Regions from separate parts of the Roseivirga sp. AWQ4_251 genome, predicted to be linked through region 2. Evidence: riboswitches for the same ligand, from Rfam matches in the RefSeq annotation. Region 2 holds a riboswitch; the other holds the start of a gene.
What was found. A riboswitch is a leader RNA that binds a small molecule or an ion and turns the genes downstream of it on or off. The one in region 2 is predicted to bind S-adenosylmethionine.
Positions count from the first base shown of each region.

Region 1: another riboswitch for S-adenosylmethionine. It lies ahead of ACXACJ_RS07300 (homocysteine S-methyltransferase family protein); the one in region 2 lies ahead of ACXACJ_RS14480 (homoserine O-acetyltransferase family protein).

Region 1 is NZ_JBSWSW010000001.1:1,638,690-1,650,839, forward strand. It holds gene ACXACJ_RS07285 (LVIVD repeat-containing protein) at 1-410, shown strand, start outside; gene ACXACJ_RS07290 (LVIVD repeat-containing protein) at 410-1,159, shown strand; gene ACXACJ_RS07295 (hypothetical protein) at 1,162-1,845, shown strand; SAM riboswitch class I at 1,924-2,028, shown strand; gene ACXACJ_RS07300 (homocysteine S-methyltransferase family protein) at 2,074-3,093, shown strand; gene ACXACJ_RS07305 (vitamin B12 dependent-methionine synthase activation domain-containing protein) at 3,145-6,291, shown strand; partial or broken gene metF (methylenetetrahydrofolate reductase [NAD(P)H]) at 6,327-7,280, shown strand; gene ACXACJ_RS07315 (LytR/AlgR family response regulator transcription factor) at 7,342-8,034, opposite strand; gene ACXACJ_RS07320 (sensor histidine kinase) at 8,031-9,086, opposite strand; gene ACXACJ_RS07325 (pirin family protein) at 9,097-9,777, opposite strand; gene ACXACJ_RS07330 (dioxygenase family protein) at 9,774-10,490, opposite strand; gene ACXACJ_RS07335 (LytR/AlgR family response regulator transcription factor) at 10,749-11,444, opposite strand; gene ACXACJ_RS07340 (sensor histidine kinase) at 11,456-12,150, opposite strand, start outside.
Region 2 is NZ_JBSWSW010000002.1:101,442-113,591, reverse strand. It holds gene ACXACJ_RS14515 (PHP domain-containing protein) at 1-822, opposite strand, end outside; gene ACXACJ_RS14510 (formimidoylglutamase) at 1,015-2,151, opposite strand; gene ACXACJ_RS14505 (sugar phosphate isomerase/epimerase family protein) at 2,278-3,129, opposite strand; gene ACXACJ_RS14500 (SMP-30/gluconolactonase/LRE family protein) at 3,238-4,182, opposite strand; gene ACXACJ_RS14495 (glycoside hydrolase family 2 TIM barrel-domain containing protein) at 4,219-6,705, opposite strand; gene nqrF (NADH:ubiquinone reductase (Na(+)-transporting) subunit F) at 6,922-8,226, opposite strand; gene ACXACJ_RS14485 (homoserine dehydrogenase) at 8,357-9,631, opposite strand; gene ACXACJ_RS14480 (homoserine O-acetyltransferase family protein) at 9,631-10,683, opposite strand; SAM riboswitch class I at 10,849-10,973, opposite strand; gene ACXACJ_RS14475 (LysR substrate-binding domain-containing protein) at 11,130-12,026, shown strand; gene ACXACJ_RS14470 (threonine synthase) at 12,089-12,150, shown strand, end outside.

The DNA of each region.
Region 1 (12,150 bases), on a different contig from region 2:
ATCTCACTATTGAATGGCAATCACCCAAAGCCATAACCACTTCTGGAAAAATTTACACCTTGGGCGATTTGATTTTTCTAAACGATCGGTTTTTGGGCATTCATGTAATAGATAATTCTGATCCTACTAGTCCTACAAAATTGGGCTTTTTAAAAGTAGAAGGAGCCATTGATATGGCCATTAGAAATAAGGTGCTTTACATCAATCAGTATTCGGATCTGGTTTCTATAGATATTTCCAACATCGATAACATTCATGTGATTGATAGGGAAGAAGGCCTATTTGCTCAAAATGGTTACAACGCGCTTCCTCCTGAAAGAGGGGTATATTTTGAATGTGTAGATGATACCAAAGGCAAGGTAGTAGGTTGGGATTATACAGTTTTAGAAAGCCCTAAATGTTATTATTGATGAGAAAGCTATTGAGTTTATTTTTAATTCTCGCGTTAGTAGCATGCGCTTCAGACGGAGATGTAAATCCGATTGGTGTTGGTGGTGGAACAAGCCAAGGTGGTTCGCTTGCTTCATTTTTGATTGCAGGAGACAATCTTTATGTTTTAGCGAACGATAAGATTGTGACCTACAATATTTCAGATAAGACGAACATGAAATATACATCGTCCATACAATTGCCAAGCTTATTGGAAACCGTGTATTTGTATGAAAATTATCTCTTTTTAGGAAGCAACAACAGTGTTTATTTCTTGGATTTGAGCAATGGCGATACGCCAAAATATGTTTCTTCTTATGCTCATGTAACCGCATGCGATCCCGTTGTCGCTAGAAATAATATAGCGTATACAACGATTAGAAGCACAAATTGTAGAGGCATTGTTTCAGGGCAAAACTTACTGGAAGCCATTGATATTAGCGATTTAACAAATCCTAAATTGTTGAATTCTGCTGGTGTTGAAGAACCTTACGGTTTGGCCATCAACAATGATTTTCTATTTGTGTGCGAAAGTCGTGGAATTACTTCTTACAACATTTCAAACCCAACTCGACCTGTAATGATGAGCCATAGCCAAATCGGAAACGGGCTTCCTTATGATATCATCTTGAAGTCGGATTATATGATTGTGGTTACTTCTGACGGAATTTATAACGCCACTTACGATATTCAAGGTCAGCTTTCTGTAATTGGAGAGATAACCGAATAAGCATGAGGAATTTTTTTGTCATTCTCATTTTTTGCTTGATCAGCTTTTATCAGGCATCAGCGCAATTTTATAGAATCAAGGGGGAAAAACCGGAGAAGAATGAGCCTATTCATAAAATGGCGATTAAGGTTGTGCCCAGTCAGTTTTTTTCAAGGTTTTCTTCCTTTATGGGAGCTTTTGAACATCAAGTTGATTCGTTAACTACACTTCAACATAGTGTTGGAATCATTTTGAATGATCAAACCTATAATCAAGATAACTTCTTCGAAAACAAAAGAGGTGTAAAACTGGCTTCTCAGATCAGGTTTTATAAAAAGACCTGGGATCCTTATAACCGTTGGTTTTTGGCGGTAGAACCTTACTTAACCGCTGTTAACTATGATAGAACTCGAGTTTTTGAAGTCAGTTGCGGTTTTGCAGGTTGTTCTTATTACCAAGAATCCAAATTTTCTTTGAAAGAAAGCAGAAAAGGAGGAAGGTTAAGGGTCGGCTATATGGGTTATTTGACAACCAAACTTTCTTTAGAAGTGGATGTAGCTATGGCTTACGAAAGATGGACCATAACTCCAACTGGAATGCCTAAAGGAGTAATCACAAGTCAAGATGGATTCAGTTACAGAGATCAAGCCTTTGAATGGAGAACCAATGCTGATTTAGCTTTTCGACTTGCTTATTTCATTAAGTAAATTTTTCCTGGCCCTTTGAAGCATGCGAAATATTGAAGAATCAAGCGTGTATTTAGCTGAAATATCACTTTCTTTGCATACTTATCAAGAAAGATGGAGGGACTAGGCCCGATGAAATCTTAGCAACCTGTAAAAGCTGGTGCTAATTCCTAGCCCCAAAACCGTTTTGGGGGCAGATGAGTTCGAAACTCCTCCCACATTTCCTGATAAGTCTAAACGTTTTGCAATATGGCTGATATTAGGGAGATACTCAAAGAAAGAATTTTGGTTTTGGATGGTGCTATGGGTACCATGATTCAAAGACATACACTTACTGAAGATGATTTTCGTGGAGAGAGATTTAAGGATCATCCGCATCCTTTAAAAGGAAATAACGATCTTCTTTCCATCACACGTCCAGATATTATCAAGGAAATTCACAGGCTTTACTTGGAAGCTGGCGCTGATATTATTGAAACCAATACTTTCAGCGGCACTACGATTGCTCAAGCTGATTATCATCTGGAAGATGCTGTTTATGATATCAATTATGAATCGGCAAAAATTGCGCGTGAAGTTGCGGATGAAATCACGGCTAAAGAACCTCATAAACCTCGATTTGTAGCGGGTTCTATTGGGCCAACCAACAGAACGGCTTCTTTATCGCCCGATGTGAATGATCCTGGTTTCAGAGCGGTTACTTTCGATGATCTTGTGCAAGCCTATAAGGAGCAAGTGATTGCCTTAACGGATGGTGGTGCCGATGTTCTGTTGGTTGAAACTGTTTTTGATACACTCAATGCCAAAGCCGCTCTTTTTGCTATTGAAGAAGTTGCAGAAGAAAAGGGCAAAGAATGGCCTATCATGGTGTCGGGAACCATAACCGATGCGAGTGGAAGAACACTTTCAGGCCAAACCACTCAAGCCTTTTTGATTTCTGTTTCGCATATGCCTTTGCTTTCTATAGGTTTAAATTGTGCTTTAGGAGCTTCTCAACTCAGACCATATTTAGAAACTTTGTCCGATAAGGCTGATTTCTACACCAGTGCCCACCCAAATGCAGGTTTGCCTAATGAATTTGGTGAGTATGATCAAAGCCCAGAAGAAATGGCTGTTCAAATCGAAGATTTTCTTTCTAACAACTTTTTGAACATTGTGGGAGGTTGTTGCGGAACTTCTCCAGACCACATCAGGGCTATTGCTGAAGTGGCCGCTAAACATACTCCGCGTAAATTACCACAAACCGAGTTGATAGCAGACGAAGATTAATTCAAAGCTGATTTTTGATTAAAGCTTTGAAGCCAAAATTTGAAACAATTAATGAGTATAAAGAATAAAACAACCCTTCAACTTTCAGGTCTTGAACCGCTGATCGTAACCCCTGAATCCAATTTTGTGAATGTGGGAGAAAGAACCAATGTTACTGGTTCTAAACGTTTTGCACGGTTGATCAAGGAAGAAAAATACGATGAAGCCTTGGAAGTTGCTCGTGATCAGGTTGAAGGAGGTGCGCAGATTCTAGATGTCAATATGGATGAAGGAATGCTCGATGGCAAAGAAGCCATGGTGAAGTTCCTGAATCTTATTGCCGCGGAACCAGACATTGCCAGAATTCCCATCATGATTGACTTTTCAAAATGGGAAATTATTGAAGCAGGTTTGAAGTGCGTTCAGGGTAAAAGCGTTGTAAACTCAATTTCTTTAAAAGAAGGAGAGAAGGCATTTATAGACCACGCTAAAAAAGTTAAGCGTTATGGCGCAGCGGTAATCGTTATGGCTTTTGATGAAGCCGGTCAGGCCGATTCATATGAAAGAAGACTCGAGATTTGTGAACGCTCGTATCGTATTCTGATCGATGTGGTGAAATTCCCAAAAAACGATATCATTTTCGATCCCAATATTTTTCCCGTGGCCACGGGAATTGAAGAACATAACAACAATGCTCTGGATTTCTTTAGGGCTACAAAATGGATTAGAGAAAACCTTCCAGGTGCTCATGTCAGCGGAGGTGTGAGTAACGTTTCATTTTCCTTCAGAGGAAATAACCCGGTAAGAGAAGCTATGCATTCTGCTTTTCTTTTTCATGCCATACAAAATGGGATGGATATGGGAATTGTAAACCCAACTATGCTGGAGGTTTATGACGACATTCCTAAGGATTTATTGGAAAGAGTAGAGGATGTGCTTTTGAACAGAAGATCAGACGCTACTGAACGTTTACTCGATTTTGCCGAAACCGTAAAAGGCGATGGAAAGAAAATTGTAAAAGATGATGCTTGGCGTCAAGAATCTGTTGAGAAACGCTTAGAACACGCCCTAGTTAAAGGTATTGTTGAATTTATTGATGAAGATACAGAAGAAGCAAGGCAGAAATATATTCGTCCATTAAAGGTTATTGAAGGCCCTTTAATGGACGGTATGAACGTAGTTGGAGATTTGTTTGGCTCTGGCAAAATGTTCTTACCACAAGTAGTGAAAAGTGCAAGGGTAATGAAAAAGGCGGTTGCTTACTTGCTGCCTTATTTAGAGGAAGAGAAAAGAAGAGCAAAAAATAGCCCCAACCCGGCCTTCCCCAAAGGGGAAGGTGATACGCCTGCCTTTCAAACTGCCGACCCAGTAACGTATGCAAAGCTTAAAGAATTTGTAAAGGAACTCAGAACTAATGAGACTGAAGCCGAAAGGATTCTATGGGCAAATTTAAGAAATAAGCAACTCGGAGGTTATAAGTTCAGAAGACAACATATTGTTGGTCAATATATTGCCGATTTTATTTGCTTAGAACATAAGTTAATCATTGAAATTGACGGGTCGATTCATCAACTACCTGAAGTAAAAGAAAATGACTCTTTTAGGGAAGAATGGCTGACGTCTCAAGGATATCTGCTAATGAGGCTTTCAAACAGAGACATTGTTTCTGATTTAGAGCAGTCTTTGGTGAAAATTAGAACTAAGCTAGATAAAGTTGCTTCAGAAACATCTCCCACTTTGGGGGAGACCGAGAGGGGGCTCGATCAAACCCGAAAGGTACTTCTGGCTACTGTAAAAGGTGATGTTCACGATATTGGAAAGAACATCGTGGGAGTGGTTTTGGCTTGTAATAACTTCGAAATCATTGATATGGGAGTTATGGTGCCAGCTGAAAAAATACTGGAAAAAGCCATTGAAGAAAGGGTAGATGTAATCGGCCTAAGTGGACTTATTACTCCATCACTCGATGAAATGGTGCATGTAGCCAAAGAAATGGAAAGAAGAGGCATGAAAACTCCATTGATGATTGGTGGCGCTACAACTTCTCGAATTCATACTGCCGTAAAAGTCGATCCAGTGTATTCTGGCTCTGTAGTTCATGTTTTGGATGCTTCCAAAAGTGTTCCTGTGGCTGGTGAGCTTATTAGCCTAGAACGCAAATCAGAATACCATGCATCAGTTAAAACTGAATACGCAAAGCTGCGCGAAGACCATGCGAATCGCAAGCAGATCAAGAATTACATCTCTTATCAAAATGCCTTGCAGAATAAGCTCAAAGTTGACTGGGCAAATAAAGAATTTGTAAGGCCAACTCTCATCGGAAATCAAGTTTTCAAAGATTTCGATCTAAATGAAATCCGAAAATACATCGATTGGACACCTTTCTTCCAGACATGGATGCTGAAAGGGAAATATCCTAAAATCTTCGAAAACGAAGTAATCGGAACGGAGGCCAAAAAGCTTTTTGATGATGCACAGCAGATGCTCGATGAGGTAATAGCCAATGATTTGCTTTATGCGAATGCGGTTGTTGGTTTATATCCTGCGAACAGTGTAGGAGATGATATTGAGGTTTATACCGATGACAACCGTACTGAAATCAAAACGGTTTTCCACAGTTTAAGGCAACAAGGGAAAAAGGGCTCCGGGTTACCAAATCTTTCTTTGGCAGACTTTGTAGCTCCTAAAGAATCGGGCAAGGCGGACTATATTGGTGGTTTTGCTGTAACTGCGGGTATTGGTATCGAACCTTTGATCGAAAAGTATGAGAAGGATCATGACGACTATAATTCGATCATGATTAAAGCTGTAGCCGATAGGCTAGCCGAAGCTTTTGCCGAAGCTATGCATGCTAAGGTAAGAAGGGAACTTTGGGGGTACGCTAAAGATGAAAACCTCGATAATGAAGCTTTGATTAAAGAGGATTATCAGGGAATTCGTCCTGCACCTGGTTATCCTGCTTGTCCTGATCATACCGAAAAGAAACTTCTTTTTGATTTGCTGGAAGCCGAAAAGCATACAGGTATCAGCTTAACAGAATCCTATGCCATGTACCCAGCTTCTTCTGTTTCTGGTTTCTATTTTATGCATGAAGAAGCTAAATATTTTGGCTTGGGTAAAATAGAAAAAGATCAGGTAGAAGACTATGCCAAACGAAAGGGCATGTCAGTTGAAGAAGCAGAAAAATGGTTGGCTCCAAACCTTTCTTACGGAGTTTAACCCATAATTTTTAAATAATTACTGATTGCGAAACAATGAAAGTAAGCCAACATATAAAGCGCGCTAAGGGTAAAACCTTGTTTAGTTTTGAAATTCTTCCACCAAGAAAAGGAGAAAACGTAAATGGCATTTTTGAAGCCATTGATCCGTTGATGGAGTTCAATCCTCCTTTTATCGATGTTACCTATCATAGGGAAGAATACATTTATAAAAAGCGTGAAAATGGCCTTTTAGAAAAAGTAACCACCAGAAAGCGCCCTGGTACGGTTGGGATTTGTGCGGCTATAATGAACAAATATGGTGTCGATGCGGTGCCTCATATTATTTGCGGTGGCTTTAGCAAGGAAGAAACCGAAAACGCACTGATCGATCTGGACTTTTTAGGAATAGATAATGTATTGGTGCTAAGAGGCGATGCAATTAAGTCTGAAGGTAGATTTGTTCCAGATCCGAACGGGCACGCTTATGCTACTGACTTGATGCAACAGGTGTTGGATTTGAACAAGGGTAAATACCAACACGAAGAAGTTGAAATGGCCAAAACTAACTTTTCTATTGGAGTAGCGGGCTATCCTGAAAAGCACTTTGAAGCTCCTAACATGAAAAGCGACATGAAATATCTGAAGCAAAAGATTGACATGGGCGCAGAATACGTAGTGACTTAAATGTTTTTTGACAATCAAAAGTATTTCGAGTTTGTGGAAAGTTGTAGAGAAAACGGAATCAATGTGCCGATTATTCCAGGCCTTAAACCTATAACTACATTGAACCATGTCAATATTCTTCCGAGCGTATTTCATGTGGATTTACCTGAAGATTTGGTAGATGAACTTGACAAATGCACAACCAATCAGCAAGTAAAAGAAGTTGGTATTGAATGGTGTATTCAGCAATCAAAAGAATTGATGGCCGCCAATGTGCCTTGTTTGCACTATTATACCATGAGCCGCTCTCAAGTCATAAGAAGAATTGCTGAAAACCTTTTCTAATCTTGAATCAAGCTTAACAGAAGCCCTTCAAATATCACATGGCTGATTTTTGAAGGGCTTTTTATTTGGCCTGAAATGCCTTATCGAAGTCGTTTTTGTATGTAGCCCCGATTGGGATTTGGTGATTTTTGACCTGAATAGTCTTGTTCCGAACTGCGTCAATCTGCTTTATTGAAACGATGAACGATCTATGAACCCGGATAAAATCTGTTGGTAGAATTTCTAATATGGACTTCAATGTCATTCTAGCTACAATAGGTTTTCCTTCTTTTAAATGAATTTTGAGATAGTCTGCCAGCCCTTCAATCATTAAAATATTTTCAGCAGAAACCTTGATAACGCTGTAATCTGCTTTAATGTAGATGTCCTTTTCAGCTTTTGATTGCTTTCGTTTTAAGTATTCTAGATAATCCTTGGCTTTAGACATGGCCAAACTGAACCTTTCAAAATCATAAGGCTTTAACAAATAGTCGATTGCGCTTAAGTTAAAGCCTTCAATAGCATATTCGCTATGGGCAGTAGTGAAAATTACAGGAGTTTCAGCTTTCAAATGCTTGTAAAACTCAATGCCGGAAATTGCAGGCATATGAATGTCGAGAAGCAGTAAATCAACAGAATGCATTTCCAGATAAGTTCTGGCTTCGGAGGTTTTGGTAAACTTTCGGACCAATTGTAAACCTTCAATAGGTTCGCAGAAGGCTTCTATGATTTCCAAAGCCAAAGGCTCGTCATCTATGGCAATGGCTCTTATCATTTCAAATTGATTTTTAGAGTAACAGTGAAGTTCATTTCGGTTTCTGAAATTGAAAGAGAATGCGCTTCAGGATACATTAATTCAAGCCTTGACTTAGCATTGGAAATTCCCTTTCCGCTCTTTTCGTGATCTTCTAAATTCACATTTACTTTGTTGTTTTTCACAAAAAGCAGAAGTTCATTATCTATGGTTTTGATCTGAATTTGTATTGAAGAATTTTCATCCGGATTTACCCCATGCTTGAAGGCATTTTCGATAAAAGGAATGAGAAGCAAAGGTGCGATTTTAAGCCCAGTTGGTGTTTCTTCAACTTGAAAATGCAGTTCAACTTTGTTGTCAAGTCTCATTTGCTGAAGCGAGACATAATCCTTCACGTAACTAATTTCTTTCTCCAAAAGCACAAATTGACTGGTAGTTTCTGTAACCACATAGCGCATTAATCCCGAAAGTTTCATTAAGCTAGAAGCCGCCAAGGTAGATTTTTCCCGTATGGCGAAGGCGTAAATACTATTCAGAGTATTGAATAGAAAATGGGGATTGATCTGGTTTTTGAGTGAATTCAATTCCGAAACATATTTCTCTTTTTCGGCCTTTAAAAGCTGTTCTTGTACCTTCAGTAATATTGAAAAAAGAACCACACTGACGAACAACAGCAACACATGGCTTACCATGGTTAAATAGTTTGTAATGGTAGGTTCTCGCTCAAATCTTCGTGGCCGGAAAAACGCAGGAGGGCGAATATCTTCTCTCCATGGCACATATCCTGAAAGAAATGAAGGCAGCAATAGAATTACTGCCAAAGAAACAACGACACAGAAAGCATAGGGGAGATACTTTTTTGTGAGATAGAATTTGGGGATCAGATAATAGAAGTTGAGGTAGAAAAAGCCAATCATAAACAGATTAGCAATGAAATCCCTAATTGCTGGCCCTGTCAGTAAAAAGTTTTGTTGATTGGGTGGATGGGGGGAAATAAAAACGGGCAAACTCAGGAAGCATAAGCAACCTACGATATGCCAAATGACATTATTTCCCTTCGCTTTCAAATTCATTCTCACCAAATTACGAACGGAAACTTTGCTTTCCCGATTCTAGAATCAAAATTATGCCTTCTTGTGAAAGCGCCTCAAATTCAACAGATTCCACTTTAGAGATAGATAAACCATCGTGAGGCTGTAGCAGACATTCCTGAACTTCAAAAGCTCCATCTATGACATACACAAATACGTCTGATTTATGTTTTTTGGGAATGTATTTTCCATGCTTTCTTCCTGTAAATTTCCCGATTTGAAGTTGAGCGAAATATTGGGTTTCAATGAGCGAAATCAATTTATTTCGCTCAAAATTTAAGTTAGGCTCTTGCTTTCTGGTTGGCACAGGGAAATCATGCCTCACACCAATCTGAAGAAAACTGATTAATTCATGCTGGTATGGGTTCAAAATAGAGTAGTTGTCCCCACTTTGAATGAATTCTATGAACACTTCTCCTACGGCAATTTCTTGTCTCTTAGCATTCTTAAACTTTAAATTGCCCACTAAAGGAATAATTACCAAAAGCATGTCGAATGGAGCAACTTCATGTAATTCAGTATTGGCTTTTAGGGTAGTCTCATTCAGCAAATTGAGATTTGTTGGAGGCAGTTTAAAAGTTTCTGGCTGTAAGGTGAATTGTTGTCTAAACTCTGTGTTTTCAATCCGTTTGCGCTGAGACGACAAGTGGATTTTTGTGGCTAATTCCATCATACAACGATTGAATGAGTTAGTGAAAATCCTTCTTCAATACTTCCCGAAATGTTAGACATTTCAGTAGAAACACCATCGGAAAATACGTTGTCTCTGCTGTTGTAGGTGTATCCGCTCATTCCCTTGGTGTAGCCATAATTTGACGCTGCGTTAACTTGATTCACCGCACTAGCGCTGCCTTCAGGAAAAGCAATTTGTGTGACCAATAAAGACTGTCCACTTTTGCTGTAAACGTGCACATGAATGTGTGTGGCGCGTCCCATATACCAACCTGGGAAAATACTTTGGAAGGCTACCTTGCCATTGGCATTAGTGGTTTGGCGGCCACGCAAGAAGTGAACTGTCGTGAAATCCTGCTGCTGCATTCCCGTGCCGCCATATTCAGAATAATATCCATCTTTGTCGCAATGCCAAATGTCAACTATTGCATCTTCCAGAGGTAAACAACCACTGCTTTGATCTAAAATGGTAATCTCAATGGCCAAAGGAATACCAGTTCGATCAGCCGTAATATCAATACGCTCTAATGATGATGGATTCTTAGTAGGGAAGGGGCCAGCCGTTTCAGAAGCTGTTGAAGTACAAGAAGCTGCAGTGTCTTCGCTGGTTCCGTCAGTAGAAGCAGGTGAATCATCACTTGAAGAACAACTCATGAGCAATGGTAAAACCATGCTGCCCATTCCTAATCGCTTTAAAAACTCTTTTCTTTCCATTTTTTCGCTGTTTTTGAGCCTATATACTCTACAGACAACTTTACACCCCCAGCGAATCAAGATATGCGATAAACGAGACGATTTTCGCGATGAATGAATATCAATGCGAAATCATGAGCACTTTTAACTTCTTTTAGGAAGGGTGAAAGGTTTCTTTATGTACCATAATTCGTTCATGGAAAAACATGGCGCGTAAACATTCTTTCAATAAAAGATAAAAATACAAAGGATCAGTAAAGCAGGTTGAAGTGTTAGAGATTAAAGCTTCTGACTGTTCAAATACGCCTTTAGAGCTTCACGGTAGCTGCTGCCAACAGGGATTTCGGTGTTGTTGATCAGAACACTTCGTCCGTTATACTGACTTATTTTGGTCAGTGGTACGATAAAGGATTTGTGAATTCTTATAAATTGATAAGGTTCCAAAATCTCTTCAATCGACTTTAATGTTTTCAGGGCCAGCACATATTGGTTGCCCGTTACAATTTTGGCGTAATCTTTTAGCCCCTCGATATAATCAATATCCTTGACTAAAATTTTGATGTACTCATCTCCTTCTTTAATGAAGAAAGAAGGTTCTTGCTGAGTTTGGACACCGTTTTGGGCTGTAGTTTCAAACCTATATATGGCTTTTGTAAAGCGCTCAAAAGAGATGGGTTTCAACAGATAATCCATTACTTCCAAATCAAAACTTTCCACTGCGTATTCGCTGTACGATGTTGTCATAATAAACAGTGCTCTGCCTTTAAGAAGCTTTACAAGCTCTATTCCCGAGATTTCTGGCATCGCAATGTCTGTAAAAACAAGGTCTATTTCTGTGGATTGCTTTAAGTAATTGAAAGCCTCTACGGAAGAAGTAAAAGTTTTAACGATTTCAAAATTTGAAAACCTTCCCAAATGATGTTGGATCACATCAATGGCTATCGGTTCATCATCAATTATTATGGTTTTAAACAACTTTTCGGGGTTTAGTTTAATGTGATTTTGAGCTGTGCGGAATAGATATTATTTGCTTTTGAAATCGATAAATTCGAAGTTTTTGGGTGGGATAACTTCAGCCGTTGTTTGAGATTCTCCAACCCTTTTCCTTCTCGGGTTGATTGAAAGTGCTGTTTAGTCAAAATTCTATTTTCTACAACAAACAGCAATTCATTCCCTTTCATGGTTAAGGCTATTTTCACAAAAGCATCACCAGAATTGGTGTAAAAACCATGTTTGAAAGCATTTTCTACCAAGGTAATCAATAGAAACGGAGCAATTAATTTCCTCTGATCTACTTGATTTGAAATGTTCAATTCGATTGACGTTTGCTTTCCAAACCTCATTTTCTCCACATCGATGTACTTTTGAATAAAGTCTAACTCTTTGGAAAGCGTGACTTTATTTAGGTGCGATTCATCTGTCAAATAACGCATCATGCTTGAAAGCTTCAGAATATATTCCGATGTCTCGGGATGATTTTTCAGCGATAAACCATAAAGCGAATTAAATGCATTGTACAAGAAATGGGGGTGAAGCTGGTTTTGCAGCAATTGTGCTTTCGCTTGTTTTAGCTCCTTTTCAAGGTTTCTGTAATTGAGGAAAAACTCCAATTGATTGAAGAAATATATTAGTGCATAGAAAAGAAGTGCCTGCCCCAAAAAACTTGAAAAATATTCGAAGG
Region 2 (12,150 bases):
ACTGTTGCTGTATTGACCACCAAACAAATGATAGTTGTGACTATCATCTGTCGCGAGACCATACATTATCGGTTGGTTTCTGTTTAAATAGGCAATGTTGATTTGGTCCCACATTTCTTCCGTGCTCATTCTTGCAGAATCACCATAATTATTCACATAGGGATGCCCGTTGAAAACTTCGAAAAACCTTTCCCCTTTCAGTGATTTCATGTCTTCTACCGAAATTCCCCAGCCAAAATTGGGGTGGTTGATGTGAGGCATTATTGCTTTGCCAGTTGCTTCTCGTTGCTCTAAAACCGCATTGATATTGTTTTGAACAGTTTCTGCAACGCTATTTCCATGCCTTGGCCCAATCAAAGATTGAACGTTGGTGGCATTCATGTGAATAGGCTTTCCTTCAAAGCCATCAGTAATTTCTTCCGCTTGAATAATGAGGAATTCGCCCTCTTCTTCAAACAAAGGTTTATACTCTGATTGTGTCTTAAGTTTTACATTGTAGCCGGTACTATCATGGGTGTACTTAACCCAATACTCTCCGTACTTGCTTAGGTAATCTTCGAATGCTTTTTCATAAATCATGCTTCTTGGTATCTTTTTCCATTTTTCAACATCAGCTATAATGTTGTGCTCAGTGAGCGCAACAAAATCATAGTTGTGAGATTTATACCAATCGAGTACCATTTCTGGAAAACCATCTCCATCGCTCCAGTAAGTGTGAGTATGTAAATTGCCTTTGTACCATTGCGTTTCTTCTTGGTTTTGACAGCTGCAAAACACAAAGATTAGGGTTAAGATGAAAATCGATTTGATTAGGTTTTTCATATATAAAAAGTTGAATGTGATGGCGCTTTCTGAAAAGTTTACAATTATTTTACCTACTGGTAGGGTCAATGCTAACGAATGCGTAACATATCTAAAGTGCTTATCTATAAGTAGTTTAGTTAGGAAAGTACTATTTTATTTTAATGACCCAGCAAAAAGCCCTCTCATATACGGTGAAAGGGCTTTTATTTTTTATAGCAACTTGACTTGAGCTTTTATCCATCTATCGGGCAATTCTCCATGAGTAGCTTTGGTGTAATCCAGATAACTACAGGGTAAATAGGCCTTTTGACTGTGCCTTTCTCCAAAAGTGACCAACATCCACCATTTGTCTGTCGCTTTACTTTTGTAAAAAGTCAGTGTATCATCTGTTCCTTCTTGAGAAACTACATATTTGGTGTATTCGCCCGATTCAAATCGGCCACTGTCTTTTCTATTGTAGAAGCCTTCAATAAAGTACCAGATCATGGTAGCAACTACTGAAGCCGTTTTGCCATGTTGGTCATCAAAATTTGGGTTGAACTCAGAAATGCTTAGTGAGCTTAATTTTTCATTCATACCTCCATACCAGCAGAGTTGGCAGGCTTCTTCACCAGATAAACCAAAAGGCTGGGCGAAGACATTTCCTGGTGCATCAGAACTTCTGATAGCTGAAATATCGAAGGTCATCATGTTGGCCATGCGCACCAACGGTTCAGACTCCTGAAATTTTTCACGAAGCTCGCCCAAACGCATGGCTTCAAAATATAGTTTATCGAGAATGGTAAGGTGATCTTGGCCTACCAAATAACCTTGGTGGCCTAAATGATTATAACTGAAAAGATAATTGGGAGAGTGGGTCAGCAGCTTTTCTAAGAAAGTATGATGTTCGTCTCCTTCGGGCTCTAAATCTAAAGTTGAATCTACATTGAGCACCGTGATCAATTCGGGCAAAGCTTCATAGGCTCTGAATTGCCCGAAACTTAGATCGTGAGAACCACCAATGAAGATAGGCAATACTTTATGGGCTAATAGAAACTCGCAAACCTCTCTAATTCTATCTTGAGTGTCATCTAGTTTTTCTCCATTATTCAAATCTCCCAAATCCGCAATTCGGTAGGCAGAAGCGCCTTTTTTCAACCTGAAAAGTTTCTCTCTGATCTTTTCAGCACCTTCACTTACACCTTCATTGTCGCTGGCTCCTCTATTTTCAGTAAGGCCCACGAGTGCAATTTCGCATTGGGTGATGTGGAAATTTTCGTCAGAAAGGGATTTGATACTTTTACCAAGGGAGTTGTTGGGTAACGTATCGGGAATGGTAATGGGGGTGAAGAATAGTTTTAGATTCATCCGTTAAATTGAATTGCAAAATAAAGGTAGCCATTTAAGGCAATCCAATAAATGAAATGAATTTAAAAAGAAGGATTATTGGATAAAGGCATCCCGAAGAAGTAATTCGGAATGCCTTTATGAGGTTTAAATATCTAAGCTTTTCATATAAGCTGCGTCATCTTTGGCGCTTTCTATTGGCGTGGTGCCATCATATCGCTCTTGCTCAACAATGAAATAATCCATGCCGTATTCTTTTGCAGATTTTAGAATTGGAGGATAATCGATGATTCCTGTACCTAGAGTACAAGTTGCGTCTCTTTCTGTGGCGTTTTTCATGCGATCCTTCACGTGACCTAGTTTAAAGCGATTGGGATATTTTTTAAACCAAGCTTCAGGTTTTTGGCCAGCAGTTACTACCCAATACATATCCATTTCAAAATCCACTAAATCAGCATCAGTGTTTTGCATGTAAACATCTTGAGGAAGTTCCCCTTCAACAGGAATAAAGCCGTATTCATGGTTGTGGTAGGCAAAACGGATTCCGTTCTTTTTACAGATTTCGCCTTTTTCATTGAAGAGTTCAGCGGTTCTTTTGTATTCATCCAATGAGTTCTGGCTTCTGTAAGGGCAGATTAAGTATTTCATGCCGATCTCTGCTGCCTGCTCTGCTTTTTGCTCAAAGTTGTCGTCAATATTGCAGTGGCTAGCCACAAAGTCTAAACCTAAATCTTCAGTATATTTTTTGAAATCTTTGTTTCCCATGCCCCAGAAAAGCCCTTGTTGGCCTTCATAGCCTTCAATTTGATTATAGCCGAAAGAGGCTACTTGTTTCAATACTCCTTTTGGGTCGGCTGGTAATATATCTCTAAGGGAGTAAAGTTGAAGTCCGAATTTGTTTCCGCTTTCGGTTGCCATTTTACAGGCCGTAGGTAAAACCGCTAAGCCAGCAGCAAAGGCACCACCAAGCTTGAGGAATTCTCTTCTTTTATATGTCATTTTGTTTAAGGTTAATTGGGAATAGTAAGGCTGAATTTAATAAGAATCGTTTGCGAAACGTAAGTTTTCTTCAATTATCGAAATCGATTTAATAGAACTAGAAGCCTTTTAATGTCCGTTATAAAAGTTCGCAGGAACACCTGCTACATCCAAATCAATAGCGAAAACGCCTCCAGTTAAAGGCAATTCTTTAAGTTTTTCTGGGCTTGTCCATGCACGAGCTGTGGTGATGTAGAGGGTTTTTAAATCTTTTCCTCCAAATGCGCATGACGATACATTTTGTGCAGGAACTTCAACCTTTTCCATCAACTCCCCAGTAATTGGGTCAAATCTAGCTACAGCACTTCCTCCCCACAACGCGACCCATAATTTATCTTCAGAATCAATGGTCATTCCATCGGGAGCCCCCATGCCAGAAGGGATTTTAAAGGCAACCCTTCTATTACTGATTTGGCCGGTTTGATTATCGTAATCGAAAGCTTGCACAGACATGGTGGGAGTGTCATTATAGTACATGGTCTTTTTGTCGGCTGTCCATACAATGCCATTGGAAACGGATACGCTGTCTAGCATGGTTGCCATAGAACCATCAATGTCCATTTTGTATAAAGAAGCGCCTTTAACTCGTGAATCCAGAGCCATGCTACCTACCCAAAACCTTCCCGATGGATCGCATTTACCATCGTTAAACCGAATGTTTTCATCAGGCAAAGTATTAGTTACAAAAGTTAATGCTCCGGTGTCAGTATCTATTTTGTGAATGCCATTTTGAAGGGCTACCAAAGCTCCACCTCCTTTAACGGGTACCACAGTTCCTATTCTTTCACCAACGGGAAGAACTCTGTCTTTTCCTGTTTCTGGATCATAGATATGAAGTGCTTTGCCTTCTATATCTATCCAGTAAAGTTTATTTTCAGTAGGATGCCATATGGCACCTTCTCCTAATTCAGCCTTTGCATCCACAATAAGTTTTAGTTCGTGAGAGGCTTCTTTAAGCTTTGGTGCGCAAGTAATGAGCAAAAGAAGAAGGGGGAGTAGGGCTAGATTTTTCAAAATCAAGTTAAATTATGGTGAAAGTTAAAGATAGGTTTACTTTCTTAAATCATCTATCGTTGGAAGTGTGCTCTCTGGTTTTTGAATTTTTATCTCAATCGTGCCATCCTTCAAGCCCTTAGAAGTTACTCTTATCTTTATCGCCCCGGTTTTATCAGTGGCTTGAACAATTGCCAAAGCCAGACCGTTAAAAACGGGCTTGGTATTGCTCTTCATTGACGAGTGTTCAGTTGGGTTGGCGTTATCGAACCCGATCATTTTGCCTGCTCCTTCAATATTGAATTGGACAATATTTTGAGCATTTGGAACTACATGGCCGTTTGAATCTACTACTTCTATTTTAATGTGGGCTACATCAGTTTTGTTGGCATTAAGTGTTTCTGAATCCGAGGAGAGCCTTATGCTAGCTGGTGCTCCTGTAGTGCTGATTTCCTTCTCAAATACCACTTCTCCATTGCGTTTGCCTATTGCCTTGATAGTGCCAGCTTCGTAGGGGACATCCCAAATAAGATGTAAATCGCTAGTGCTGTTGTTTACTTTTGGTCTTTCATACCCATTCCATGAACCTGAATTTCCCTGTCGTGGAAATTCTAGAGATTTCGCTCCATACGATTTTCCATTCACAAACAATTCTACTGTCTCGCAATTGGTGTACACCATTACTGGAATGATTTGTCCTTCATGCCCTTTCCAGTTCCAATGAGGGAAAATATGAATCATGAGCTTTTCTGTCCATTGGCTTTGGTAGAAGTAAAAAGCGTCTTTAGGAAAGCCGTTCATGTCAATAACACCAGAGCTTGAATTTTTGCTGGGCCACCGGGACTCTCCTATATAATCAATCCCTGTCCACATAAAATCTCCAATAACGTAATCGTGGCTCGATACAAATTTCCACAGCTGCTCGGCCCTGATCACCCGTCCTAAATTCGCTGGAACAATGACAGTAGAGTCTACTGAATAGAAATTCCCATCAAAATAGCTTCCTCTAACACCTGGAATAGAGACGCTTTCGGTACCCACCATTTTCCAGTTAGGATGGTCGTGTCTGTCGATACTGTAGAATAATTCTCTTCTTTCGTGCCATCTATCCACATAATTATAGCCTACAATGTCTAACATGTTGAGAAATGGTAATCTTGCAGAACCGCCATCTGCAGCAATATTATCATTGCCAGTAGTGACAGGTCGGGTTGGGTCTAGTTTGTGGAAAGTTTCGATTAAGGGTTGAAGAATTTCATGACCATTTTCCATCTTCTGTTCTCCAATTTCATTGCCAGCACTCCAAAGCACTATAGAAGGATGGTTTCTGTCGCGAAGAATAAAGCTAGTCAAATCATGCTGCGACCATTCTTTGAAATACTTGTTATAGCCAAACTCCACTTTACCTGCAGTCCATTCGTCAAAGGCTTCATCCTGAACCAGAAATCCCATTTGGTCGCATAAGTCCAAAAACTCTGGAGCCATGGGGTTGTGCGAGGTTCGAATAGCGTTTACCCCCATTTCCTTCAATACTTTTAATCTGCGCTCCCAAACGCCAATAGGTACAGCAGCTCCTACACTACCTCCATCATGATGAAGGCAAACGCCATTCATTTTTACCTGCTCACCATTTAATAAAAAGCCTTTGTTTACATCATATTCGATATGTCTTATCCCGAAAGGAGTTTCAGAACTGTCTATTAATTTGCCATTTTCCAATATTTCTGTAACAAGCGTATATAAGTAGGGATTTTCTATCGACCAAAGCGTAGGAGTGGTTACCCCCAGCCTTTGTGATGCTTCAGTGCCTTCGTTTGAAATATTTGTAAGTTGCGTTTCTGCCTCGGCAACTTTTTTCCCCGCAGCATCAAGAATTACAGATTTTAATATGATGTTTTTAGAAACCTGGCTTTGGTTTTCCACTTGTGTTTTAACCGAAACCACTGCCGAAAGCGGGTCCACATAAGGAGTGGTGATATAAGTTCCCCATTGAGCGACATGTATGGGAGCAGCAAAGTTCAGCCAGACATGGCGGTAAATGCCAGAGCCTGAATACCACCTAGAATTTGGTTGTTTGGAGTTGTCTACTCTTACGGAAATGGAGTTTTCTCCAGCTTTAATATAAGGCGTTAAATCGTAGTGAAAACTCATGTAGCCACTGGGGTAGTGCCCTAAATGATGACCATTGATCCAAACATCGCTGTTTTGGTAAATTCCTTCAAATTCGATCCAAATGCTTCTCCCAATTTGTGACTTCGGAATGTCAAAACGTTTCCTATACCAGCCAATCCCTGTGGGTAAATATCCTCCTCGGCCTGTTGTAGGAGCATCTTCAACAAAACCATTTTCAATACTCCAGTCGTGAGGTAAATCCAAAGTTCTCCATTGGCTGTCATCAAATTCAGGATTTTGAGCTTCAGCAACATCCGATTGTAAAAAGCGCCAGTCAAAATCCATAAGCAAATGCTGGCGACCTGTGGAAGTGTTTTTTTGAGCGAAGGCAACATTGCTCAATAGCAGTAGAGATAGAATCAGTTTTTTCATAGTGGCTTATTATATAAAACGTAAAAAATACGTTTATTAAAAATAAACCTTCTGTTTAAAACTTCAAACGTTTGCAGGTATTAGTTGATAGCTGGCAATATGATGTTGTTTTTGGTTAAAATGTTGAAAAAGAATGCTTTGTGATTAAGCTTAATGAGAATGTCATATAATAAAAAAGCCCCATAAAGGGGCTTTAATAAATTATTTAGATGGTGATTATCCTCCGAAATCGTCAAAAGAAACGTTTTCTGGTGGCACACCCCAGTCGTCACACATTTTAATTACTGCGGCATTCATCATTGGAGGGCCACAGAAATAGAATTCAATGTCTTCAGGAGAATCATGCTTGCTCAAGTACTGATCGATTACAGCTTGGTGAACAAATCCTAAGAAACCGTCTCCATCTTTATCATTTACATCTTTCTTCACTTTCCAGTTATCTTCTGGCAATGGCTCAGAAAGAACAAGGTGGAATTGGAAGTTAGGGAACTCTCTCTCGATTTTTTTGAAATCTTCTAAATAGAAAAGCTCTCTTTTAGATCTACCACCGTACCAGTAAGATACTTTTCTTCCAGTTTTTAAAGTATGGAAAAGGTGGAAAAGGTGAGATCTCATAGGCGCCATTCCTGCACCACCACCAATATAAAGCATTTCTGCGTCTGTTGGCTTGATGAAGAATTCACCGTAAGGTCCTGAAATAACTACTTTGTCGCCAGGTTTTCTTGTGAACACATAAGAAGAACAAATACCTGGGTTTACGTCCATCCATTTGTTGTTTGCTCTGTCCCAAGGTGGGGTAGCAATACGGATGTTCAACATAATGATGTTTCCTTCTGCTGGGTGGTTAGCCATTGAATAGGCTCTGAAGATTTCTTCATCGTTCACCATTTTCAAATCCCATAGGTTGAACTTGTCCCAGTCACCTTTGAATTTGTCTGGCCCAGCTGGATCTTCTGGATGTGGCTCAATGTTGATTGTTTTGAAGTCACAAACTACTGCTGGAACATCTACCTGAATGTAACCTCCTGCTTCAAATTCTAAGTGTTCGCCTTCTGGCAATTTCACTACGAATTCTTTGATGAAAGAAGCCACGTTGTAGTTAGAAACCACTTCGCATTCCCATTTCTTAATTCCGAAGATTTCTTCAGGAATTTCGATGCGCATGTCGTTTTTAACTTTTACTTGGCAAGAAAGACGAACGCCTTCTTTTTGTTCGGCACGGCTTAGGTGACCAACCTCTGTAGGTAGTACATCCCCTCCTCCTTCTTTTACGGTACATTTACACATGGCACAAGTACCACCACCACCACAAGCTGATGGCAAGAACACTTTCTGGTTCGATAGAGTCGAAAGAAGTGTGCTTCCTGCTGCGGTTACAATTGGGTTTTTCTCATCACCGTTCACGATGATTTTTACATCGCCAGACTGAACTAGTTTTGATTGTGCATAAAGAAGAATAAGCACAAGCAACAGAATTACAGCCGAGAATGCGACTACTGAAGTGATAATAACTGAAGACATTAATAATCTCTTTTAAATCAACAATTTGAAAGGCCTTAAATCGGCCTTTACTAAGGGCTACAAATATATTGACTAAAGATTAAAATGGAGAAGGTTTCCATAAAAAAACAGAGCTTTTGAATAGCCGTTTTTAAACGCTGATTTTCTCCCTTAATTTTTGGCCTTTTCTTAATTCTTGAATTTCGTTTTCAAGTGCTTTAATATCCAGTTCCTCAGCGAGTTCGCTTTCGTTGTTGAATTGAACTACACTGATTTTTGAATTGTAAATCCACTTTGAGCTTAAGAGTTTGGATAATTTTATTTTACCGATCACATAACTATGGTCAAAACAGAAGTACTTTTCTGACACTACTTCGAACTCGTTCAAGTCGATATCTTCTGGTTTTTCAAAGCTGGCATAAACAGTAACTGTTTTGTCGCTAGTGAAATTTACTTGGCCTTGGTTGTAGTGCTTTTTGTATTCGTATTTGTAATCGTAGCTAAGGGCAGAAATATCAGAAAGCACTGCTGCGCCTGTTGGTAAACTTCCTGCTCCTTTTCCTATGAAAAGTTGGTCGTCACAGAATTCTCCATTCAAGGTTACCGCGTTAAACTCATTGTTGATATTACGCAAATTGTGGTCTTCCTTAATGAATTGCGGGATTACACAGGCAAAAACCTCATTTCCTTTTCTTACAGCCTGAGCGATCAGCTTAATTCTATAGCCATGTTTTCTGGCGAATTCTAAATCGCTTGGCTTCAGGTGATCGATGCCGAGATTCGTTATTTTTTCTGGAGAAACATTAATGCCGAAAGCGTGTGTCAGTAAGATGCTCAACTTAAATTTTGGGTCGAAGCCTTTAACATCTAGTGTAGGATCACTTTCTGCAAAACCTTTTTCTTTGGCTTGTTCCAAAGCTTGATTATAATCCAGCCTTTCTTCGAAAATTTTAGTGAGAATGTAGTTTGTCGAACCATTGAAAATCCCTTTGATTTCGTTTAAAGGCTCATGCCCAAAATACTCTTCCAAAGTTCTAATGATTGGAATACTGCCGCAAACCGCTCCTTCGTACAATACTGCTTTGCCAGTTTTTTCCTGTAGGTCGATTAGGTATTCCAGATTTTCAGCCACCATTTTTTTGTTAGCAGTAACTACGGATTTTCCGTTTTTCAAAGCTGTAGTCACGATTTCAAGGGCAGCTTCAGCATTGTCGATTAGTTCTACCACTACATCAATGCTGCTGTCGTTAAGAATAACATCTTTATCATAAGTGAAAACACCTTCAGGAAGACTGCGCTTTTTGTTTCGGTCTTTCACGCAAATCTTTACGATTTCGCCTGAAAAGTTTTTCGAATTATTGATGGTTTGATAAAGGCCTTGCCCAACACAACCGAAGCCGAAAAGGCCAATTTTAATCGCTTTCATTATATAAGGAATGTTTTAAGTGCTTGAGTGATTTTTTGAGTTTCAATTAAGAATCCATCGTGTCCGTAGTCGGAGTTGATGATTTCCAGTTTGGCGTTTGGAAGGTGATCTGCCAAATATTTTTGGTCTTCAACAGGAAATAATAAGTCGCCTTCTATGCCCATTACTAAGGTTTTGGCTTTGATTTGCTGAAGGGCTTCCGCTCCACCTTTGCGATTTCTGCCCACATTATGGCTGTCCATAGCTTTTCCAAGAACATAATAACTGCGTGCATCAAAGCGATTGCTCAGCTTTAAGCCCTGGTACCTCTGGTAGCTTTCCGCTCTATAATCATCCAACGAATCGTCATCATCTTGCTGTGTTTGGTTGAATGCCGTAGGTGTTCTGTAAGAAAGCAAAGCCATGGCTCTGGCGGCCTCCATACCTTTTTTTCCTCCATTTACAGATTTTGAATAGAAAGAAGGATCCGCTTCCAAGGCCATGCGCTGGGCCGCTCGAATGGCTTTGCCCCAAGGGGAACTTTGTGCAGCCGTAGCAATTACAAATAACTTGTCGAAAACATCTTCTTGAATAGCCCATTCAATGATTTGCTGGCCGCCCATTGAACCGCCTATGCCTAAGGCAATTCGATCAATTTCTAAATGTTCTTTTAGCAACTGATGCGCTTTTACCATATCGCGAATAGTAAGGTTTGGGAATTCTGCTCCATAGCGATATCCTGTTTCTGGATTGAAATCCCTTGGTCCTGTGCTGCCGTAGCAAGAGCCTAAAATGTTTGCACAAACAATGAAATGTTCTTTCGGATTGAAAAGGTCGTTTTCGCCAATTAAACCAGGCCACCATTGTTGAGGGTGGGCATTGGCAGTTAAGGCATGGCAAACCCAAATTACATTGTCTTTTGCTTCGTTTAGCTTACCGTAAGTCTGGTAAGCAATTCTGATTTCCGGCAAGTAACCACCGCTTTCAAGCTGAAAAACTTGATCAGAATAATAATATTGAAGGTTTTCAGATGCAGGCGTAGTGCTGTATATAGGCGAAAATGTTGAATTCATTTTTCGGAAATTATACTTGAGAAAAGGGAATAGGGGATTTGCGAAAGAGCTTAAAGGCCAATTCGAACAATAGCAAATACAAATGGATTTGACTGATTGATTTGTGAGGTTGAAACCTCAACAGGGCATGAGCCCGAAGCGCTTATTGAATTGATCATTACTTTCAATTTATATTCACCCGAATGTCACTTGACATCCATTTGGGTTCAGGAATTAGCACCTTTTCCGTATGTGTCGGAGTGGTTGCTAGCGCTTCATAGAGCCTGTCTCTCCACGCTTCTTTATAAATCGCTTCCCGATTTCGGCTGACACCGTTCAGGAATACTCGACTTGTGACTGCAAACGTACAAGCCCTTTTCTGGATTTCAAAATGGAAGATTGAAAATTATTGGTCTCAGTAACTGTGAAACTATTAAGCATTTTGACTAATACACTAACTTGCCTGCATGTTATCCATTTCTCACGAAGTTTTTTATGAAGTGGCTTGCCATTTAAGCTTTTCAAAGGCGGCCGAAGTTCTTTGCATTTCGCAGCCTGCTGTAAGTAAGCAGATTAAAAAGCTCGAAGGTGAATTGGGAGTGTCTCTTTTTCAAAGGAAGGGGAGCGTTATTTCTTTGACGCCTCAAGGCGAGAAAATGCTCAATTACTTGCGCGAAGCCAAACACATTCAGAAGCGGATGGAGTCAGATATCGACATTGTTAAAAGTCAATTGACGGCAAAAGGCGACCTCAAAATTGGAGCGAGTACTACGCTTTCGCTTTATGTTTTGCCCAAAGTGCTTTCTTCCTTCCGGAAGAAATGGCCTATGATCAAGATCACACTGGTAAATCGTAATACCGAGAATGTATTGAAAGCGCTAGCCAGCGAAGAAATTGACTTGGCTGTGGTAGAAGATAAATTTGAAGCCAACGGCTTGCATTACGATTTCTTTATGGATGACAGAATTATTCCTGTTTCTTCCAGTCACAGCCCTTATGTGGGCAGAGAAGTGCCGATAGAAGAATTAAGGGAAATTCCTTTGGCGATGCGTGAAGTTGGCTCTGGAACGCTTTCGGCACTTTCCCGAGAAATAGCAAAACGAAACCTTAGATCGGCCGATTTGAACATTATTGCGCGCTTGGGAGGAACAGAAGTACTAAAGAACTTTTTGATTGAAGATTCAGCAATTGGCTTTCTTTCGCCTTTGGCTATTAAAAGAGAATTGGCTTTAGGCTTACTAAAGGAAGTAAATATCCCTGATTTGAACATAGAAAGAACCTTCAATTTCGTGACCAGAACAGGAGAAACTCTACCTGATACCGTGCGCGCTTTTGTGAAAGAAGCTCGATTATTGTATAACTAAAGGTTATATTTGGTTACTCTTATTCATTTGTTTGGTTATGAAGTGCGCAGCAAATTTGTGTCATGAACTTCACCGAAACAATTACTTCTCATGCCACTCATTTAGAGTGCTCCAATTGCAAGAA